4 regions of the Erwinia wuhanensis genome follow, and region 1 is predicted to be linked to each of the others. Evidence: predicted binding sites of a transcription regulator. Region 1 holds the regulator's gene; each other region holds the start of a gene.
The links. The regulator Fur, encoded in region 1, represses iron uptake genes when iron is present. The targets are predictions, from matches to a motif close to ATAATAATGAGAACNACTATCAA.
Positions count from the first base shown of each region.

Region 1 (5,114 bases):
TCGAACACCACCTCCGTACAGTTTTACGATCGCACCAGCTATCTGAATCCCTGCCTGGATTCCTCCATGCGTTTTGTTGATAAGGTGATTAGTGAAATTCAGGCGATGCATCAGGCGGCAGGCGCGCCGTTAACCACCTGGCACTTTGGCGGCGACGAGGCGAAAAACATCCGCCTGGGCGTTGGCTATACCGATGCGGCCAGTCCCGAAGCAGGCAAGGGCAGGGTCGATTTGAGCAAGGAAGATAAACCCTGGGCGAAATCGCAGGTTTGTCAGGCGTTGGTGAAATCGGGCAAGGTCGCGGATATGGATCATCTGCCCAGCTACTTTGGCAAAAAGGTCAGCGAGCGGGTAAACGCGCACGGTATTGAAAAGATGCAGGCGTGGCAGGATGGCCTGAAGGATGCGAAGAGCGCTAAAGACTTTGCGACCAGGCGCATCGGCGTTAATTTCTGGGACACGCTTTTCTGGGGCGGCTTTGACACCGTTAACGACTGGGCTAACAAAGGCTACGAAGTCACCGTCTCCAACCCGGACTATCTCTATATGGATTTCCCTTATGAGGTCAATCCGCTGGAAAGAGGCTATTACTGGGGCACCCGCTTCAACGACGAGCGCAAAATGTTCAGCTTCGCGCCGGACAATATGCCGCAGAATGCAGAGACATCGGTGGATCGCGACGGTAACTTCTTTGATGCTAAATCCGATAAGCCCTGGCCGGGCGTGTATGGGATTTCAGCCCAGCTCTGGAGCGAAACCGTACGTACCGACGAGCAGATGGAATGGATGATTTTCCCACGCGCGCTGGCCGTGGCGGAGCGCGGCTGGCATCGTGCTGCCTGGGAGCAGACTTACCAGGCCGGACGTGAGTATAAAGGCGGCCAAACGCGGCATGTCGATCGGGCGGCGTTGAATAAGGACTGGCAGCGTTATGCAAACCTGCTGGGCCAGCGCGAGCTGCCGAAAATGGATAAAGCCGGGATCCACTATCGTCTGCCGCAGCCGGGCGCACGTCTTGTCGCGGGCAAGCTGGCAGCCAATATCGCCCTGCCGGGCGTGGCTATTGACTACTCGCTGGACGGTGGCAACAGCTGGCAGCGCTATCATGACAGCGCCCGTCCGTCGGTTTCCGGCGAGGTGTTGATCCGCGCCGTCAGTAGCGACGGCAAGCGCTTCAGCCGCGTGGAAAGCCTGAAATAGGCGGGGCGCAGGCAAAAAAAAAACCGGCGAGCGATCGCCGGTTTTTTATTGAAATCGATTACTTATCGTGCAGCGTGTCGTCTTCACGGCAGTCGCCGGTGGCGCAGTGGCCGTAAAGATAGAGGCTGTGGTTGCTGAGTTTGATACCGTGCTTCGTCGCAATATCACGCTGGCGGGATTCAATAGACTCGTCGCTGAATTCGATTACTTTGCCGCAGTCCAGGCAGATCAGGTGATCGTGATGCTGCTGCTGGGTCAGTTCAAACACGGACTTGCCGCCTTCGAAGTTATGACGGGTCACGATCCCCGCATCGTCAAACTGGTTCAGAACGCGGTAAACCGTCGCCAGGCCAATCTCTTCGCCCATGTCGATCAGGCGTTTATACAAATCTTCCGCACTGACGTGATGGCACTCTGGTTCCTGAAGCACTTCCAGAATTTTCAGTCGAGGAAGCGTGACTTTCAGGCCGGCCTTCTTTAATGCGGTGTTATTGTCAGTCATGCGGATATTGTCCTGTTACTTTGCTGGTCACTAAGTGGCTGAGAAGCCGTGAGCATCGGTCGACGCAAAAGCTGAGCGTCTCATTATAGAACCGATGCCTTGAAGAAACCACAGCGGAGATGCAAAACCATCAGGGGATGTAAGGATAAGAAGTCGTTACGTCCGGAAAAGCAAGCACCCATTTACGCTGGGTTGTCAGTTCGCTCTGCCTGGTTTTCGGCGCCGCAGAAGCGGAGGCGGAGCAGTGCTATTCTACCGTTTTGACGGTAAAAGTTACAAATATGTATCTATCACTTCTATAGGAAAAACCATTGGCCCGCTGTGGATTCGTACAGCGGGCCAATGCTATCACGCTTCGAGAATATCCTGGAGCTGAAGCTCGTCAGAAATCTGTTTGACCCACTTTTCAACGCGTTCGTTGGTCAGCTCCGGCTGGCGATCTTCATCAATGGCCAGGCCAAGGAAATGGGTATCGTCCGCCAGGCCTTTAGAGGCCTCGAAATCATAGCCTTCTGTCGGCCAGTGGCCGACGATCACCGCGCCGTTAGGCTCGATAATGTCGCGAATGGTGCCCATCGCGTCGCAGAAATATTCCGCGTAATCTTCCTGATCGCCGCAGCCAAACAGCGCGACCAGCTTGCCGTTGAAGTCGATCTCTTCCAGCGTAGGGAAGAAATCATCCCAGTCGCACTGCGCTTCACCGTAGTACCAGGTCGGGATGCCCAGCAGCAAAATATCAAAGGCTTCAAGGTCTTCTTTGCTGCTTTTAGCGATATCATGAACTTCAGCCACCTCTTTACCGAGCTGCTTCTGGATCATTTTTGCAATGTTTTCCGTATTGCCCGTATCGCTGCCAAAGAAAATGCCTACGATTGCCATGAGTTTAATAACCTCTTGAAACTTAATGATATGCGGCGGCTAGCCTGAAAATGTTAAGGGCAATAATAGCAGACAGCAACAGGGGGATAAACGGCTAATCCGCCTGCATTTGTCGCTTTGTGCTTTACCGTAGCGCGTGCTTCAGCGCTCAGGCCTGGCTAACTGCGCCATGACCATCTCTTCTATCAGTTCGCTGCGGCTCATATTACGCTGCTCGGCGAGCTGGTTCAGGGCGTCAACTGCGTCACTGTTCATTTTCAGTTCTACGCGCTTCAGCCCGCGCACTTTATCACGCTTAAGCTGGTTGCGTTTGTTAATGCGCAACTGCTCATCACGTGCCAGTGGATTGGTTTTGGGTCGTCCCGGTCGACGCTCGTCTGCGAACAGATCGATCGTGGTGCGGTCCGTGTTTTCTTTTGCCATAGAATCGTGATACTGAAGGCTGGAGTTCTGATGGATTGAGCCGTTAGCGTTTGCGGCCGGTGCCGTCGACAAATTTTAGCGCGCCATCATACCCCAGCGAAAGTCGCGACGACAATTATTTAGCCTTTTACTGAAACATTTGTTTTCACAGGGCAAAAAAACGGCGGATGGCGCGCAAAACGGCATCAGGTTTCTCGGCATGCGCCCAGTGACCCGCGCCGGTAATCACGTGGGCGCGGGCGGCAGGGAACTGGGCCAGCAGCGCGTCACGATACGCTTCCTGTAGATAAGGCGAATGTTCGCCCCGAATAAACAGCGTGGGATGTGGCCAGGCGGGCAGCGTTTCCCAGCCGATAATCCGATCGTAGTGCTGCCAGAGCGCCGGCACGTTGAAACGCCATTCGCCGTCCTGAAACGATTTAAGCAGAAACTGAATGACGCCTTCTTCCTCTATGGTCTGACGCATCAGCGCGGCGGCTTCGCTCCGGCGGGTAATGCCCGCTTCGCTGACGGCGGCCAGCGCGGCGAAAATCGCGTCGTGATGGCGTTCCCGGTAGGCCACCGGCGCAATATCGATAACCACCAGCTGCCCGACGCGTTCCGGGGCAAGGGAAGCCAGCGTCATGGCGATTTTCCCGCCCATGGAATGGCCTATAATATCAAACCGGTCGGCATCAAGCTCATCCAGCGTTTCCAGCACGTCGCGCGCCATTGCGGCATAGCTTATTTCATCCGACCTCGGCGAAAGGCCATGATTTCGGACGTCCACCTGAATAATGCGGCGATCCGCTTTCAGGTCGCGCGCCAGCACCCCAAGGTTATCCAGGTTGCCGAAAAGGCCGTGAATAAGCACCACGGGCGCGTCAGAAACGGTCGTTTGTTCAGATTGCAGGCGGAAATTCAATTTCATGGCAAACTTCTTACGGAGGAAACGAGGGGTTAGGTTATCATAAAACAGCGATTTTCTGCCGCCGCGACAGACCCGATCTTTTTACGGCATATTCCGACTTTTGTCCGCAATTGGGGCTGGCGCTACAACCCGGCAGGATTTAACTTTATAATCCTCGTGTTAGAGCTGGTCCGTCCGCGCCTGGGTAAAACAGGTCGCTAACCGGCTCTTATCAGCAATAATCGTACTGGATCAAGATGAAAACTATTGAAGTCGACGAAGAGCTCTACCGTTATATCGCCAGCCACACTCAGCATATTGGTGAAAGCGCCTCCGACATTTTACGTCGTATGCTGAAATTTTCTGCTGGTCAGGCAGCGCCGAAGGCACCTGCTGTTACGGCTGCGCCCGCGCCTGTCGCCAGCGTACAGGAAACCGTGGTGAAAGAGACGTCTCGCCCGCAGGATCGCGTTCGCGCCGTGCGCGAGCTGCTGCTGTCGGACGAGTATGCGGAGCAGAAAAAAGCGGTAAACCGTTTTATGCTGATCCTGTCGACTTTATACAATCTGGATCCCAAAGCATTTGCCGCGGCGACCGAGTCACTGCATGGTCGTACGCGCGTCTACTTTGCAGGCAATCAGCAAACCCTGGTACAGAACGGCACCCATACCAAGCCGCAGCATATTCCCGGCACGCCGTATTGGGTGATCACCAACACCAACACAGGCCGTAAACGCAGCATGATTGAACATATCATGTCGTCCATGCAGTTCCCGACGGAACTGGCGGACAAGGTTTGCGGCACACTCTAAACACAGCGTCAGGGAGAAGCGCCAATGGCCAGTCACCCCCGTGCCGGGCAGCCAGCACAGCAGAGCGATTTGATTAACGTTGCACAATTGACCTCGCAGTATTACGTCCTGCAGCCGGAAACAGGCAACGCGGAACACGCGGTGAAATTCGGCACGTCCGGCCATCGCGGTAGCGCAGGCCGACAGAGCTTCAACGAGACGCACATTCTGGCTATCGCGCAGGCGATTGCGGAAGAGCGCAAAAAGAACGGCGTTACCGGCCCTTGCTACGTGGGTAAAGATACGCACGCGCTGTCCGAACCGGCGATTATTTCCGTACTGGAAGTGCTGGCGGCGAACGGCGTGGATGTGATTGTACAGCAGGACAACGGCTACACGCCGACGCCTGCCATCTCTAACGCTATCCTTG
Region 1 covers NZ_JAUJUH010000002.1:400,838-405,951, reverse strand. Annotated here, with positions in the region: gene QZH36_RS06360 (beta-N-acetylhexosaminidase) at 1-1,200, shown strand, start outside; gene fur (ferric iron uptake transcriptional regulator) at 1,259-1,702, opposite strand; gene fldA (flavodoxin FldA) at 2,051-2,581, opposite strand; gene ybfE (LexA regulated protein) at 2,723-3,004, opposite strand; gene ybfF (esterase) at 3,150-3,914, opposite strand; gene seqA (replication initiation negative regulator SeqA) at 4,151-4,705, shown strand; gene pgm (phosphoglucomutase (alpha-D-glucose-1,6-bisphosphate-dependent)) at 4,730-5,114, shown strand, end outside.

Region 2 (5,114 bases), on a different contig from region 1:
CTGCCTGCCGTCTGCCGAAACCCCTACGCCGCGAGCAAAAACTAGCGCATGAGTGATATGGCCGACGTCGTCCCGTTCAAACAGCATATCGTGTGACAGGAAGCGATACTGATTGTGGACGGAGGTTGACGGGCCGTTCAGCGCGTAATCGGTCATGGGCTTTCTGACATCGCCCGGCATAAACGCGTTCTGCTCGATTTTTACCGTGGTTTTGTTGCTGCTCAGTACGCCGCGATGGGTCAACGAAACCAGCACCGGCTGGTTATCAATAACGGCCAGCTTATTGATTGAGGCGTCGGCATCCTGCGAACAGGCATCCTGAGCACAGCCGGGAAAGCTCAGCGCATGGCTCGACTTCTGCGGCGTTTCCTGCCGGGCGATGGCAAACGGGATCAGGTGAACGCTGGTATCGCTATAGGAGTTACGAGCCAGGGAAACCAGCGGCGGCAGCGCGGCATCTTCACCTGAGGGCCTGTCCGTTACTATCGGCGGCGTGACCACCAGCACGCCGGGAAAAGGCAGCGCGCTGACGCGGCTGCTTTCCGGCGGCGTCGCCAGCACGCGCATTTTTACGGTGTTGCGGCGAAAGTAGAAGGTGCGAACGCCAAAATCCCGGCCCGGATCGCTGACGGTTTCCTGGGGTACGGCACGTCCTACAATGTAATCGTCGGCCCTGGCCGGCTGCGGATCGTACTCAAACCAGGTCGAGCTTCTTCTGCTGTGAAAAGAGCCTGCTCCGCCCAGCGTTACGCCCAGCAGCACTTCTTTCGCCTCGTGTTCGCAAGCCGCGTACGCCGACAGCGGATCCTGAGAGTTTCCCTGCCGGTTGATCTGTCGGCATAAACGATAGGCGGACTGCTGGAGCTGGCTGTCGCAGTCCGCCTGGGTATAACCGTAGGTCGCATAGCCATGGCGGTAACAGAGGTCGTGCATCACGCAGGCCTGACGAAAGCGCAGAGAAATAGCCGACCCGTCTTCCGCAGGACTGAAAGCGATTTTTTCCATCAGTTTCGGGATGGAGCAGTTCAGCCCCGTGCCCTGGCCGCCCAGAATCGCTTCCGTAGCCAGCGAAGCGCGGTAGGTGGTAAAGGTGGAAGGCGCTTCCGTCTCTTCCGGCTGCGCCAGATCCGGAAAAACTTTTTCAGCAGCCATACCGCTAAATAAACGGCAGGCGATAAGCGTCAGGGCCAATAATATGAAGCATCCTGCCAGTAAAGTTAGCCAGCGATGGGAACGAATAAATGCTTTTAGCCTGGCCATAGTGGACGCCCCTTGTTAAGTCTGCCGCTGCGTTGGTAGTAAGGCGATTAGGGCCTTTTTCTGAGGATATTGAAGGGAGTATAGGCACGCTTATATTTACGCAGGGAACGACCTGCAGGGGAAAAGGTAATTTCAAAATAAAAAACGAATGTGGCGGCCGCGTACGCGATCAATCACCAGCGGCGAAGGGAAATAAAAGCCAGCCGGGGCTGGCTTTATCCGTGCTTAAAACGAAAGCGTAACGCCCGCGTACCAGGCGCGGCCAGGCTCGTTATAGGTCGAAGCCCCTTCGTTTTCACGATAAATACGCTTGTCGAACAGGTTGTTGATGCCCGCTTTCAGCTGTACATCCTTTATTACGGCATAGTTCACGCCAACGCCCACGATAGAGTAAGGTGCAACTTCCTTATCGGAAAGTGAACCATTTTCGGTATTACTTTCAGCGTATTGACGAGGTTTTTGCTTGCCGTAGAACGTCCAGTTCAGGTTGGTAGAAAGCTTGCTGGTCACCTTATAATCCAGCATCGTATTAATGGTGTATTCAGGAATAATCGACAGCGGATTGCCGGTGTCTTTATTTTCCGAAGTGATCATATAGGTCGCATTGGTACGCCATTCCAGCATTTCTTCGATCAAAGGAATAGTCAGGCTACCTTCCAGTCCTTCCACCAGCGCCTTGCCGCCGTTTTCCCAGCGCAGAACATGATAACCATCCGAAGCTATGCCAATAAAATCCGTGCCGGAGACGATTTTATTTTTGTAGTCGTTACGGAAATAGGTAATCCCTGCCGCATAGCCCGCGTTAGCAAACTCCAGACCAACCTCTTTATTGATGCTGATTTCCGGATCCAGATCGTCGTTGCCCATCAAATAACATTTGCTGTCGATCCCGATCGGGCAGCCGTTGCCCCGCGTTTTCAGCAAATAGCCTTCGCTGGACTGATAGAGGTTAGGCGCTTTAAATACGCGCGCGATACCGGCTTTCAGCTTGAAGTGTTCACCTAATGCCTGAGAAGCATTGAGGCTGGGGCTGTAGTTAGCGCCAAACTTGCTGTGATAGTCAATGCGTAAACCGGGGATCAGGTTGGTGCCGACGACCGGCTCAATGTTATCTTCCAGATAAAACGCGCTCATCTCCGCGCTGTTTTTAGCGCTGCGGTTGTCCGTGATGCCGCTGCCCGATACGCCGCTGGCATTGGTAGCGCGCATCGAAGCGGGGTCGTTCAGCACTTCGCGGTTCCACTCTGCTCCCAGCGTCAGCGTTTGCTCCAGCCATTTTTCCAGCGGGATAGTTGCTTCGCCGCTGGTGCGGTAATTTTGCAGACGGCTGGTGTCATAAGTCTCGCTGTCGATCATTCCCTCTACGCGACCTGTCGTGCCTTCATGCAGACGGGTATTGTTGGTTTTCTCGTAGTAGAAACCGACTTTTGACTGCCCCCAGTCCCAGACGCCATTGTGCGTGATGCCATAGCTCTGACGATACATGCGGTTGGTTTCCTGGCCGTACAGCGTCGGCACCAGATCGCTGATATTGCCGTTGCTGTGCTGCGTATCGCCCGCATAGATATTGCCCTGGCGGCTGTAGCCCACATCGAAATCGACAATTTGCGTCGGCGTCATTTTCCAGGAGAGCTGCGCGTTAATATCTTTGTTGCGTACCCCTTCCCGACCCGCCGCGTGGCTACCGTTTTCTGCGGTATTGATATCGTAAGCATCGGCGTCGGTTTTATTGATATTGCCATACAGCCGCGCGGTCAGCGCTTCGCCCGCCAGCGGGCCGCTCAGGCTGAAGTTGGCGCGTCTGGTGGCGCCTTCCTTGTCGTTTTCCGGCTGGCTGGTAAACAGCGACAGTGAACCGTGCCAGTCGTTGGTGGGGCGTTTGGTGATGATATTGATCACGCCGCCCGCCGCGCCGGAGCCGTAGCGCGCCGCCGCTGGCCCGCGCAGTACTTCTATACGCTCGACCATCTCTGCCGGCACCCAGTTGCTGTCGCCGCGCGTATCGCGTTCCCCACGCCAGCTGTAGCGCACAGAATTGCGCGACCTCGTCGGTATGCCGTCAATCAGGATCAGCGTGTTTTCCGGCCCCATGCCGCGAATATCGATTTGTCGATTGTTACCGCGGCTGCCTGTGGCGCTGTTGCCGGTCAGGTTTACGCCGGGCATCTTGCGGATAATGTCGGAAAGATCGTTAACGGGCGGCTCTTTGGCAATATCTTCCGCAGTAATGACAGAAACGCCCGGCTGCTGTTTTAACTGCTCTTCAGCAGAGCGGGTCACCACCATTTCCGCCTCGTCATCTTTGACTGCTTCTGTTTCAGCCGTCCAGGCCGGGCCGCTTGCAAAGCAGGCGATAACCATCGCCAACGGCTTGATTTTAAAACTCTTTGTTTCAACCATTAATCATATCCCTGATTATTTATCATGATTTAGTAAATGCGCATGATAACGATAACTATTCTCTTTTGAATAATAAAGGATGAACTTCACAATTTACTTTTCCTTGCAAAGCAGCGGGTAAAACAGGTTTTGATGGCAGGGGCGTCACTGCCAGCAGCAGTAGTCAGACTACGCGTTATCTAAGCCAGGCGGATCTCCATCATTATTTCATCGCTTGTTAAATATTTTGCTTTCTCTTTCTGGCGTAATTGAGGCTAAGGTTAACGAGTCAACCCAACCATAAGCTGAGGAAACACGCATGAGCACGTTCAGGACGCAGGATGGTACGCAGATTTATTACAAAGACTGGGGCAAGGGTAAGCCGGTTCTGTTCAGTCACGGCTGGCCGCTGGATGCCGATATGTGGGACAGCCAGATGAATTTTCTGGCCGAACGCGGCTACCGCGTTATTGCCTTCGACCGTCGTGGTTTTGGCCGTTCCGATCAGCCATGGGAAGGGTATAACTATGACACTTTCGCATCCGATATTAATGACCTAATCGAACATCTCGATCTGCACGATATTACGCTGGTCGGCTTCTCGATGGGTGGCGGCGACGTGACCCGCTATATTGGCCGCTATGGCACCGAACGTGTTAGCGCCCTGGCGCTGCTGGGTGCGGTTACGCCGATTTTTATCAAAACCGATGACCATCCGGAAGGCGTGGACAAATCTGTTTTTGACGATATCAAGGCAGGATTACGTAAGGATCGCGCGCAGTTTATCAGCGATTTCGCCACGCCCTTTTACGGCCTCAACAAGGGAATGACGGTATCGGAAGGCGTAAAAACGCAGACGCTGAATATCGCGCTGCTGGCTTCGCTGAAAGGCACTATCGACTGCGTGACCGCTTTCTCAGAAACCGATTTCCGCCCGGACGTGAAGAAGATCGACGTGCCGACGCTGGTTATTCACGGCAGCAGCGACCAAGTCGTGCCTTTTGAGGCTACCGGCAAGCTGGCCGCCGAAACCATCACGGGCGCGCAGCTAAAAATTTACGACGGCGCACCGCATGGCTTCGCCGTTACGCATCAGCAGCAGCTTAACGAGGATCTGCTGGCTTTCCTGCAAGCCCGTTAACGCTTTCACGAGAGGACGATAAGGGGCTACGGCCCCTTTTTATTTATCCTGTGGACGCAAAGAGATTTCGCCGCCAACCCAGGATTTGCGCACGCCATCCTGCTCCAGGATCAAGCCGCCCTGCTGATCGATGCCTCTGGCGATGCCCGGTATCTCGCGGTCGCCTATCAGCAGCTTCACCGGCCGGTTCAGGAAATTATCCAGCTTACTCCAGCGCTCAATAAAAGGTGCCAGGCCTTCACGCTCAAAAAGCTGAAGGGATCCGCGCATATTATTGACCAGGCTGGCAGCCAGCTTGTTTCTGTCTATGGTGACACCCGCTTCCTCCAGGTTA
Region 2 covers NZ_JAUJUH010000009.1:217,784-222,897, forward strand. Annotated here, with positions in the region: gene QZH36_RS19865 (hypothetical protein) at 1-1,191, opposite strand, end outside; gene QZH36_RS19870 (TonB-dependent siderophore receptor) at 1,486-3,660, opposite strand; gene QZH36_RS19875 (alpha/beta fold hydrolase) at 3,959-4,780, shown strand; gene birA (bifunctional biotin--[acetyl-CoA-carboxylase] ligase/biotin operon repressor BirA) at 4,820-5,114, opposite strand, start outside.
Region 2: the regulator Fur is predicted to act here: its motif matches at 3,703-3,725, upstream of QZH36_RS19870 (TonB-dependent siderophore receptor).

Region 3 (5,114 bases), on a different contig from region 1:
TGCTATGCTCATTTTGCCTTTCCTTCTGAGCACAGGAACTTTTCATGGTTTATCAGCCTGACGAAAATCGTTATCAGACAATGAGTTATCACCGCTGCGGCCGCACCGGCCTGAAGCTGCCCGCCGTCTCGCTCGGCCTGTGGCATAACTTTGGCGACAGCACGCTGGTAGAGAACAGCCGCGCGCTGCTGCGCCACGCTTTCGACCAGGGCATTACCCATTTTGACCTTGCCAATAATTACGGCCCGCCGCCCGGCTCGGCAGAAGAAAACTTCGGTCGCATTCTGCGTCAGGATTTCGCTTCGCTGCGCGACGAGCTGATTATCTCTTCCAAAGCGGGCTATACAATGTGGGACGGGCCTTACGGCGACTGGGGCTCACGTAAATATCTGATCGCCAGCCTCGATCAGAGCCTGAAGCGTATGGGCCTGGACTATGTCGATATTTTTTATCACCACCGTCCCGATCCGGAAACGCCGCTGGAAGAAACCATGACCGCGCTGGATCACCTGGTGCGCCAGGGGAAAGCGCTTTACATCGCGCTTTCTAACTATCCGGCGCAGCTGGCGGCGGAGGCCATTGCCATCCTGAAGCAGCTGGGTACGCCCTGTTTGATCCACCAGCCGAAATACTCCATGTTTGAACGCGCGCCGGAAGACGGCCTGCTGGATGTGCTGCAGCAGCAGGGCGTGGGCTGTATCGCTTTCTCACCGCTGGCGGGCGGCGTGCTGACCGATCGTTATTTGCAGGGCATTCCGGAAGATTCACGCGCCGCCAGCGGCAGCCGTTTCCTCAGCAGCGAGCAGCTGACGCCGGAGAAGATGGAGAAAGTGCGGCAGCTGAACGAGCTGGCGCAGCAGCGCGGCCAGAAACTGTCGCAAATGGCGCTGGCTTGGGTACTGCGCGGCGGTCGCGTCACGTCAGTGCTGATCGGCGCCAGCAAAACCAGTCAGATAGACGATGCCATAACGATGCTGAACCAGCGCGAATTCAGTCAAAGCGAGCTGGATCGCATCGACGCGATCCTCGCCTGATCCCTTTGCCGCCGCGTCCTGCGGCGGCCTGTCTTACTGACATTTCCTTTAACACTTTTTCGACACTTTTAGGAATTAGCCAGGCGAAACCCCTGCGCTCTCCTTATAATACTGGCATCAGGGCGGAGCAGTTGTGCCGCTGATAAGGAGAGAAAATGAAACATCTATTGCTTATTGCCGCTTTGCTGGCAGGTTCAGCCTTACACACAGCACAGGCTGACAGCGCCCGGATTATGTTAGCGCCGGGCGTTTCGCTTCATCTGGGCGATCGCGATCGTCACGGGCGTTACTGGGACGGCGGCCGCTGGCGCGAAGGCCACTGGTGGCGCAACAACTATCGCTATGGCGAAGGCCGCTGGTGGCGCCATGAACAGTGGCGCCGTCAACAGGAGATGCGTCAACGGCATGAATGGCGACGCGACCAGCGCTGGCGCGACCACGAACGGCAGCGCGAATGGCGTCACGAGCGGGATCGTCACCACGACGGACGCTGGTAAAAAAAAGGGTGCTCACAGGAGCACCCTTTTTCACTTGTTGCTTAGCGTCTCGCCTAAAGCTCCATCGCTATAGATATCAGCAGATAGAAGTTCAGCGCCACCACCACCACCACGATAACCTTGCCTGCCGCCTGCATCAGGCGCGAGTTCACCAGTTCGCCCATCAGTTCGCGATTGCCGGTAAAAGAGAGCAGCGGGATAAGCGCCAGCGCGATACCGAAGCTGAGCAGCACCTGGCTCATCACCAGAATGCGCGTCGGCTCCCAGCCAGCCAGGATCACGATAAACGAGGGCAGCATCGTCACAACACGCCGCACCAGGAGCGGAATACGTATATGGATAAAGCCCTGCATTACCACCTGCCCCGCCATCGTTCCCACTACGGTGGAAGAGAGTCCGGCCGCCAGCAGGCTCAGACCGAAGACTATGGCCGCCGCACGGCCCAGCAGCGGATCGAGCGTCAGATAGGCCTGATCCAGATCCGCGATGCCGGTATGGCCGCTGAAGTGAAAAGCCGCCGCCGCCGTCGCCATCATCGCCAGATTCACAAATCCCGCGATGGTCATGGCGACCGCCACATCCAGTTTTGTCGAGGAGTAGCGCTCTGCGCGGCTGCCGCCGTCAGGGCTTTGCGTTAAGGAAGAGTGCAGATAAATCACGTGCGGCATAATCGTTGCGCCCAGCACGCCCGCCGCCAGCAGCACCGCATCGGCGGTCGGCAGCGTCGGCACGGCAAGGCCCTGCATCAGATCCATCACTTTTGGCTGAGAGAAAAACAGCTCGATCACATAGGCCGCCGCCACAAACAGCAGCAGGCCGCCGATGACCAGTTCCAGCGGCTTCTGGCCCCGGCTTTGCAGCATCAAAATCAGGAACGTCACCACGCCCGTCAGCACCGCACCCTGCAGTAAACTGACGCCAAAGAGCAGCTTAAAGCCGATAGCCGCGCCGATAAACTCGGCCAGGTCGGTGGCCATGGCGATAATTTCCGCCTGGATCCAGTAGAACCATACGGCAGGACGCGGAAAGCGATCGCGGATATGCTCCGCCAGGTTTTTGCCGGTGGCGATGCCCAGCTTAGCGGACATTAACTGGATCACCATCGCCATGATATTGGCCCAGACCACCACCCACAGCAGCTTATAGCCATAGGAAGCGCCAGCCTGGATATTGGTCGCGAAGTTGCCGGGATCGATATAGCCAATCGCCGCAATAAAAGCGGGCCCCATCAGCGCGAATTTGATTTTACGGGAACTACGGACCGTCTGCTCCGCGGTGCGGCCTTCAAACATCGTCTTACCCCTTAATACACCCGAGGAAGGTATTGTCATTCAAATGATAATGATTATCAACATCATTTGTACTGGTTAAACTTATCGCTGTAATAGCCTACGCTAAAAAGTATAGCCTTTGCTATACCCAAAGGTAGCGTTTCGTGTGGCCGATTTGTAAGCGATAAACTTACTTTAGGTTAAAAAGTATTCCCCCACAAGTTGACGGGTGGTTTTTTAAACAGTATCAGGATGTGACAGGAAAGCAGAATGTCGATTTAAGCCGATAGGAATTTATTATATTGAGGCTTTAGTCTCGTTTTTCTGCAACTTGTTACATAGAATGTGCAGCGAAATATAACAGCCTTCAAATTTGGAGCACTCATGTCCCGCATTCTGCATTTTGCTTTGGCGCTGGTGGTGGTGACGTTACTGGCCTTACTGGTCAGCAGCGATCGGAAAAATATCCGCGTCCGTTTTATTATTCAGCTTCTGGTGATCGAGGTGCTGCTGGCCTGGTTCTTCCTGAACTCCGAAATCGGCTTAGGGTTTGTCAAAGGCTTTGCCGGCTTCTTCGACAAGCTGCTGGGCTTTGCCGCTCAGGGCACCAGCTTTGTCTTTGGTGGCATGAACGATAAAGGCCTGGCGTTCTTCTGGCTTAACGTACTCTGCCCTATCGTCTTTATCTCCGCCCTTATTGGTATTCTGCAACACTTCCGTATTCTGCCCGTGGTTATCCGGGCAATCGGCACCGTGCTGTCAAAAGTCAACGGCATGGGTAAGCTGGAATCTTTTAACGCGGTAAGCTCGCTGATTTTGGGACAGTCAGAAAACTTTATCGCCTATAAAGATATTCTGGGCAAAATGTCGCAGCGCCGCATGTACACCATGGCCGCTACGGCGATGTCGACCGTATCGATGTCCATCGTCGGCGCCTATATGACCATGCTCCAGCCGAAATATGTGGTGGCCGCGCTGATCCTGAATATGTTCAGCACCTTTATCGTGCTGTCGTTGATCAACCCGTACCGCATCGAAAACGAAGAAGACCTGAAGCTGAACGATCTGCATCAGGGACAGAGCTTCTTTGAAATGCTGGGCGAATATATCCTTGCCGGTTTCAAAGTGGCGGTCATCGTCGCCGCGATGCTGATTGGCTTTATCGCGCTGATCTCTGCCGTCAATACGCTGTTTGATACGATTTTTGGTATCAGCTTCCAGGGCGTGCTGGGCTATGTGTTCTATCCTTTTGCCTGGGTAATGGGCGTGCCCGCCAGCGAAGCGTTGCAGGTCGGCAGTATCATGGCGACCAAGCTGGTTTCCAACGAATTCGTGGCGATGATCGACCTGCAAAAAATTGCCGGTACTCTGTCGCCGCGCGGCGAAGGCATCCTTTCCGTGTTCCTGGTTTCTTTTGCCAACTTCTCCTCTATCGGCATCGTGGCGGGCGCTATCAAAGGCCTGAACGAAGAGCAGGGCAACGTAGTGTCGCGCTTCGGCATGAAGCTGCTGTACGGTTCGACGCTGGTTAGCGTGCTCTCCGCTTCCATTGCAGGCCTGGTGCTGGGCTGATAGCGGTCTGGCTCGACAAGAAAGGCGAATCTCCGGGTTCGCCTTTTTTTTGCGTATCGTCTCGCAGTAAAACATTTTATGTCGCGCATCCGGGAAGAGCGCCTTTAACCCATAACAAAAGTAATGCTATAAAGCAGCCCATGAGACTCAGGATGAGGATTTGTTATGGCGGGCTGCCACTATGAAATCTTACATAGCGAGCTGCAAGGATTTGATGTCTACAGGACGATGGATATCAGATTTATGTTTGCTGCCCAGGTAAATCGGCAGATGACTTTCCGATTGGCCTTTTTTGCGAAAGCGGCAGCCGAAATACCGCTACTCATAAAGCTGTTCGGTGATGATGTAGCCAGCGCCAACCTGGCCGTCGTCAGCTTTTACAACCTTGAAGCACAGGATAATCCCGACTGCGATATGTTCGACAGGCCGCCAGCCGCCGCCGCGCTTACGCTACATGAAACGCTGTTTTTTTACGCGTCTCTGATCGACATCATTCTGCAGGTTGCCAGGCGAGAAAACATACAACTCCTGGCCTTCCAGGCGTATACTCCTCAACTGATTAAAGTTTACGATCGGCTGGTCAGGCAGCAGGCTGGCCCGCGCAACCTCAGGGTATTTAAAGAAGGAGCGAACTATGTGCTACAAACGGACAATTGAAACCCCAACCCAACATATTGATTTCGACGCTATCCGCATGCAAAAAAAGGCAATGATTAGGCAGCTCCTGCAGGCGAAGAAAA
Region 3 covers NZ_JAUJUH010000008.1:26,975-32,088, forward strand. Annotated here, with positions in the region: gene mgrA (L-glyceraldehyde 3-phosphate reductase) at 45-1,034, shown strand; gene QZH36_RS17635 (DUF2502 domain-containing protein) at 1,190-1,531, shown strand; gene QZH36_RS17640 (Nramp family divalent metal transporter) at 1,585-2,823, opposite strand; gene QZH36_RS17645 (NupC/NupG family nucleoside CNT transporter) at 3,187-4,374, shown strand; gene QZH36_RS17650 (hypothetical protein) at 4,645-5,031, shown strand; gene QZH36_RS17655 (hypothetical protein) at 5,009-5,114, shown strand, end outside.
Region 3: the regulator Fur is predicted to act here: its motif matches at 2,861-2,883, upstream of QZH36_RS17640 (Nramp family divalent metal transporter).

Region 4 (5,114 bases), on a different contig from region 1:
GATAGCCCTGCGCCAGCTGCACGCCGGTCAGATAGAGATCGCCCGCAATGCCCGGCGGCACCGGCTGCATATTGCCATCCAGGATGCGCAGCCCGGTGTTCCAGACCGGATAGCCAATCGGCACGCTTGCGCCCGTTACGTTGGCCAACGCTTCGCCGTAGGCCGGATACCAGCTCACATCCACCGCCGCTTCGGTCGGGCCATAAAGATTGTGCAGCGGCACGGCCGTTTTGTCCTGCCACTGGCGACAGAGATCGGTCGGCAGCGCCTCGCCGCTACAGAATACCCGCCGTAAAGAAGCACAGTGGGCCACGGCCTCGTCATCGGTTAACGCGGTGACAAACGCCGCCAGCATGGAAGGAACGAAGTGCGTAGTTGTGACACCGTAACGGCTGAACAGCGCCTGGAGCGCCTGCGGATCGCGATGCGCTTCCGGTGGCGCCATCACCAGCTGCGCGCCAGTCAGAAACGGCCAGAAAAATTCCCAGACCGAGACGTCAAAACTGCACGGCGTCTTTTGCAGCACTACATCGTCGGTAGTCAATCGATAGTGGTCCTGCATCCACAGCAGGCGGTTTACGATCGCCTGCTGGCCGACCATGACGCCTTTTGGCCGTCCGGTTGAGCCGGAGGTATAAATCACATAGGCGGTATGGTACGGGCGTGACAGATCCTGAGCAGGCGCAAGATCCACTGTCGGCAACGGCTGGTGGTAGCAGAAGCTTTGCAGATTTTCGAGCTGCGCAAAGCGGCCCAGCTGTTCTTCGGTGGTGATTAACAGACGCGGGTTAGCGTCTTCCAGCATCATGCTCAGCCGATCGGTCGGATAGCCGGTATCCAGCGGCAGCCAGGCGGCGCCCAGCTCCACAATGGCCTGTAGGGCAAGCGACAAAAATACCGAACGCGGCAGCGCCACGGCCACGATGTCGCCCGCCTGCACGCCCCGCTTTTGCAGCGCCTGAGCCAGCGCCGTTACCTGCTGACGCATCTCGCGGTAGGTAAAACTATGCTGGTCATCCGCCAGCGCGTCTGCGTCCGGGGTGCGCCGCGCCTGCGCCATAATCAGGCTGCTCAGCGTGGTTTGCGGTACCTCGATCGCCGTATCGTTAATCTGCCGCAGCCGCTTTTCCTCATGCGGGTGCAGCAGCGTCGCCTGCGCGTAGGTCAACGTCGGATGGCCCGCGAACTGGCTAAGCAGCAGCGGCAGGCGGGCAAGATGCTCACGCAGCGTTTCCGCCTGATAGCGCTCCGCGTTCGCCAGGATTTCCAGCGAGACGTTGCCCTCTTCGTCCGGGTAGAGCGCGATTTCCAGATCGCGTACCGGGCCGGAAGCCAGCTGGTGGGTCACGCCTTCGATACCGGCAAAATCCAGCCGGTAGTCAAACATTTTCAGGTTAATGACCGGGCCGAACAGCGGCTCGCTCAGCTGGCCGATATCCCTTTGGATTTGCTCCGCGTCGTAGCGCTGATGGCGGCGCGCTTTTTTCAACTGCTGCTGCAGCGCCTCCGCCAGCTGTGGCAACGTGGCCTGAGGATCGAGCCGTATCGCCATTGGCAGCACGTTGAGCACCGGCCCGGTGGCGCTCAGCGCGGCCGATCCCAGGCGGCGCATAAAGATAAAGCCCGCGCTGTATTCCGCCCGCGCGCTGAGGCGGCCCAGCCACACCGCAACCAGCGCCAGCGCCAGTTCCGACGCGCTGAGCTGGCTTTGCGCCCGCAGCTCGCGGAAATCTTCGCGGCTCAGCTGCAAATGCTGACGAATAAGATGCGTGGTGGCGCTTTGTCCGTTCAGCGGCAGCGGCGACAGGCTGGCGGGCATCGGCAGCTGGCTCGCCTGCTCTTTCCAGAAGGCGGCATCGCGCTGGCGGGTCGCGGAGGCGCTATAGCGATCGTACTCCTCCACCACGTCGCTGAAAGGGACGAAAGGCGAAGGCTTCGGCTCGCTGCCGGTGCAAAGCGCAGTATAAATCTCCGCAATGCGACGAGTGATGGCGGTAAAGCTGAAGCCGTCCACCACCAGATGATGAAAACGCTGATACCAGTACCAGCGGCTTTCGCTCAGGCGAAAAAGAATATGACGGTAGATCGGACTGCCGCTGCTGATGCGCAAATCCTGATCCAGATCCTGCTGCATACGCGCCAGCGCCGCCGCTGCGGGATCGGCCTCGTGGCGCAGATCGACGCACTCCGGCAGGGTAAAGTCAGCGTCGGCATCGACCCACTGCATCGGCACGCCGTCCCTTTCGGTAAAGCGCATCCGCAGCGTGTCCGCCTCCTGCATCCCGCACACCACGGCCTTGCGCAGCAGCGGCTCATTCAACGCGCCGTTCAGCTCCACATAGTGCGCCACGCTCCAGGCGTTTACCTGTGACGAAAGCTGTTCCGCCATCCAGATACCGGACTGCGCCGCTACCAGCGGCATCATTTGCTGCTGCACTTTATGCATCAGCGCCTCGCTCATTTCACTTTTCACGCTGTGACTCCCGCCGCAAAATGGGCCGGGGTCAGCGTTTGCCAGCGCGCCAGCCAGTCGTTGCATTCGTGCTGCGTCGCCGGGCCATACGCCGGCTGCCAGCCAGCGGGCCGGGCGCAGTGGGCTGGCCACAGGCTGTAGCCCAGATGATTTTGCAGCACGAAAAACGGCCCCTCAGGGCGATCGAAAGGATTACTCTGTTCCATCGGAAACTCCGGATTTAGCAGGGACAGACTGCCACAGCGTGGTCAGCCCGTTAATCAGGCCGCCTCGCCAGCACAGCGCGTCGTGGCCGCCGTCAACAAGGCGATAGTGCAGCGTCGGGCAGGCCCGTTGCAGCAGCGGATAAATGCGCTGGTTAGCCTGCAAAACGACAGGTTCGCGCAGGCCCGCTTCCAGATAAATGCGCAGCGGCGCAACGCTGAGCCGGCCCTGCATCAGCTGCTCTGTCAGCCAGCCGTCCTCGCCGGTGCGCTGGCGATGCGGCCACCAGAAAGAGCCGGACTGGCTGAGCGCGCAGCCGAAACGCTGCGGCCAGTGCAGCGCGGCATAGAGGGCGGAAAGACCGCCGAAGCTCTGTCCGGCCACCACGGTGGTCACCGGTTCGTCGCGCCAGCGCGCGTGCTGCGCAAGCAGCGGCAGCAGCTCTTCCTGGACCGCCAGCCAGAAGTCGGGATTGCAGGTCAGCTCCTCGCCGCGATGCTGCGTGTCGATGGCATCAATCAGCAGATAAACCGCCTGTGGCAGCTGACCGCGATCGGTTTGCGCCTGCAGTGCAGACCAGACCGGCATCTGCTCCGCCCAGAACTGGCCATCCAGCAGCACGGCCAGCGGGCGCTGTTCCGGCTGGCTTTCGCCAGTGGTGAAAAGCCATACCCGCCGCTGATTGCCCAGCCTTTTGCTTTCCCACGTCAGGCAGCACGGCGCAGCGAACTCAACGCGCTCTGTCCAACCCGGCTGCACAGGCGCCTGCGGCAGATGCAGCGCGGAGACGGGATGGCCGCGTCCGCCTCGCCAGCTGGTATGGGGATTAAGCGGATCGGCTATCGCCTGCGGCAGCAGCCTGCGCCAGCCTTCGCGCAGCGCCGCGCGGTCCGGCGGACTTTGCAGCGCCTCGGGGGGAAAATCATTTTCGTTTACGGAAGGGATAAAGCAGTAGCTGCCTCGCCAGCCCGCATTTAGCCGAACCTGCCACTGCCAGATAGCCGTGCCGCTGATGCGTTGCAGGCTTTGCGGCGCGCGCTGCTGGTGATGATCGGTGACGCCGGTGATATAAATCCATACCCGGCGCACCGGCGAAGTCTGTTCCGTTCCGGCGGGATCCCGCCAGTAAAAGGTGACGGTGCAGATGTCACCTTCCGTCACGACCGCTGGCGACCCCAGGCTCAGCTTGTGCTGCCAGCTCGCCTGCGCGTCGCTATCCCAACCGCCTGTCATATCATCATCTTCCATCATTAGTGCCATGAAAACAGGAACTGCAAGGCGTCGATTTTATTGATAATGGTTTTCATTTGCAATAAGAAATCATCACGTTTTTCAGACCGTCGAGACGTACCGCTTGGTCTTAACCCGCAGAAAAGATAAGGAAAAAAGGAAGCGACCACGGAAAAAACAGGCTGTCGATAACCTATCGGCGCGGCCAGCCTGGCGAAAAAAACGAGGGGGAGAAAAGCGGTAACGGCGCCGTTAATCATTAACGGCGCTTATTAAGGGTGGGATCAGGAAGAAGAAACGGGATCGTGCAGCCGCTGGCGCTTGCGAAGGCTCGGGAACCAGGCCATCCACAGGCCGACCACGATCAGCGTGCCAATACCGCCGACTGCCGCCGCCGGCGCCGCGCCCAGCCAGGCTGCCAGCATCCCCGACTCAAATTCACCAAGCTGATTAGAGGTATTAATAAAAATAGAGTTAACCGCGCTGACGCGTCCGCGCATCTCATCCGGCGTATCCAGCTGCACCAGCGAGCCGCGGATCACCATACTGACCATATCGAACCCGCCCAGCGCAAACAGCGCCAGCAGCGACAGCCACAGCTCTTCAGAGAGCGCAAACACCAGCGTCGCCACGCCGAAACCGGCTACGGAGGCAAACATGATTTTACCGACGTTGCGCTCCAGCGAACGACGGCTGAGCCAGAAGCCGACCAGCAGGCCGCCAACCGCTGGCGCGCCGCGCAGCAGGCCCAGCCCCCACGGCCCGGTATGCAGAATATCTTTGGCGAAAATGGGCAGCAGCGCCGTCGCCCCGCCCAGCAGTACCGCAAACAGATCCAGCGAAATGACGCCCAGCACGTCCGGCCGGTTACGGATAAATTTCACCCCGGCAAAGACGCTGGCGAAGGTGGCGGGCGTGCGCGGCGGCGGCGCATGGTCGTAGCGCAGGCGGCTGACCATCACGACGGAGATAAGATAGAGTACGCCAGTGGTGATATAGACCGCCTGCGGCCCGGCAACGTATAAAAAGCCGCCGAGCGCCGGGCCAAGCATGGAAGCCGTTTGCATCGATGCGGCGTTGGCGGCCGTCGCCCGCGCCAGTATTGAGGGCGGCACCAGCGCGGGCAGCATGGACTGCAGCGACGGCGCCTCTAACGTTTTGGCGATGGAAAGCACGAAAATCAGCGCCAGGATCACCAGCTCGTTGG
Region 4 covers NZ_JAUJUH010000005.1:122,465-127,578, forward strand. Annotated here, with positions in the region: gene QZH36_RS13450 (enterobactin synthase subunit F) at 1-2,461, opposite strand, end outside; gene QZH36_RS13455 (MbtH family protein) at 2,470-2,679, opposite strand; gene fes (enterochelin esterase) at 2,666-3,928, opposite strand; gene QZH36_RS13465 (MFS transporter) at 4,192-5,114, opposite strand, start outside.
Region 4: the regulator Fur is predicted to act here: its motif matches at 3,968-3,990, upstream of fes (enterochelin esterase).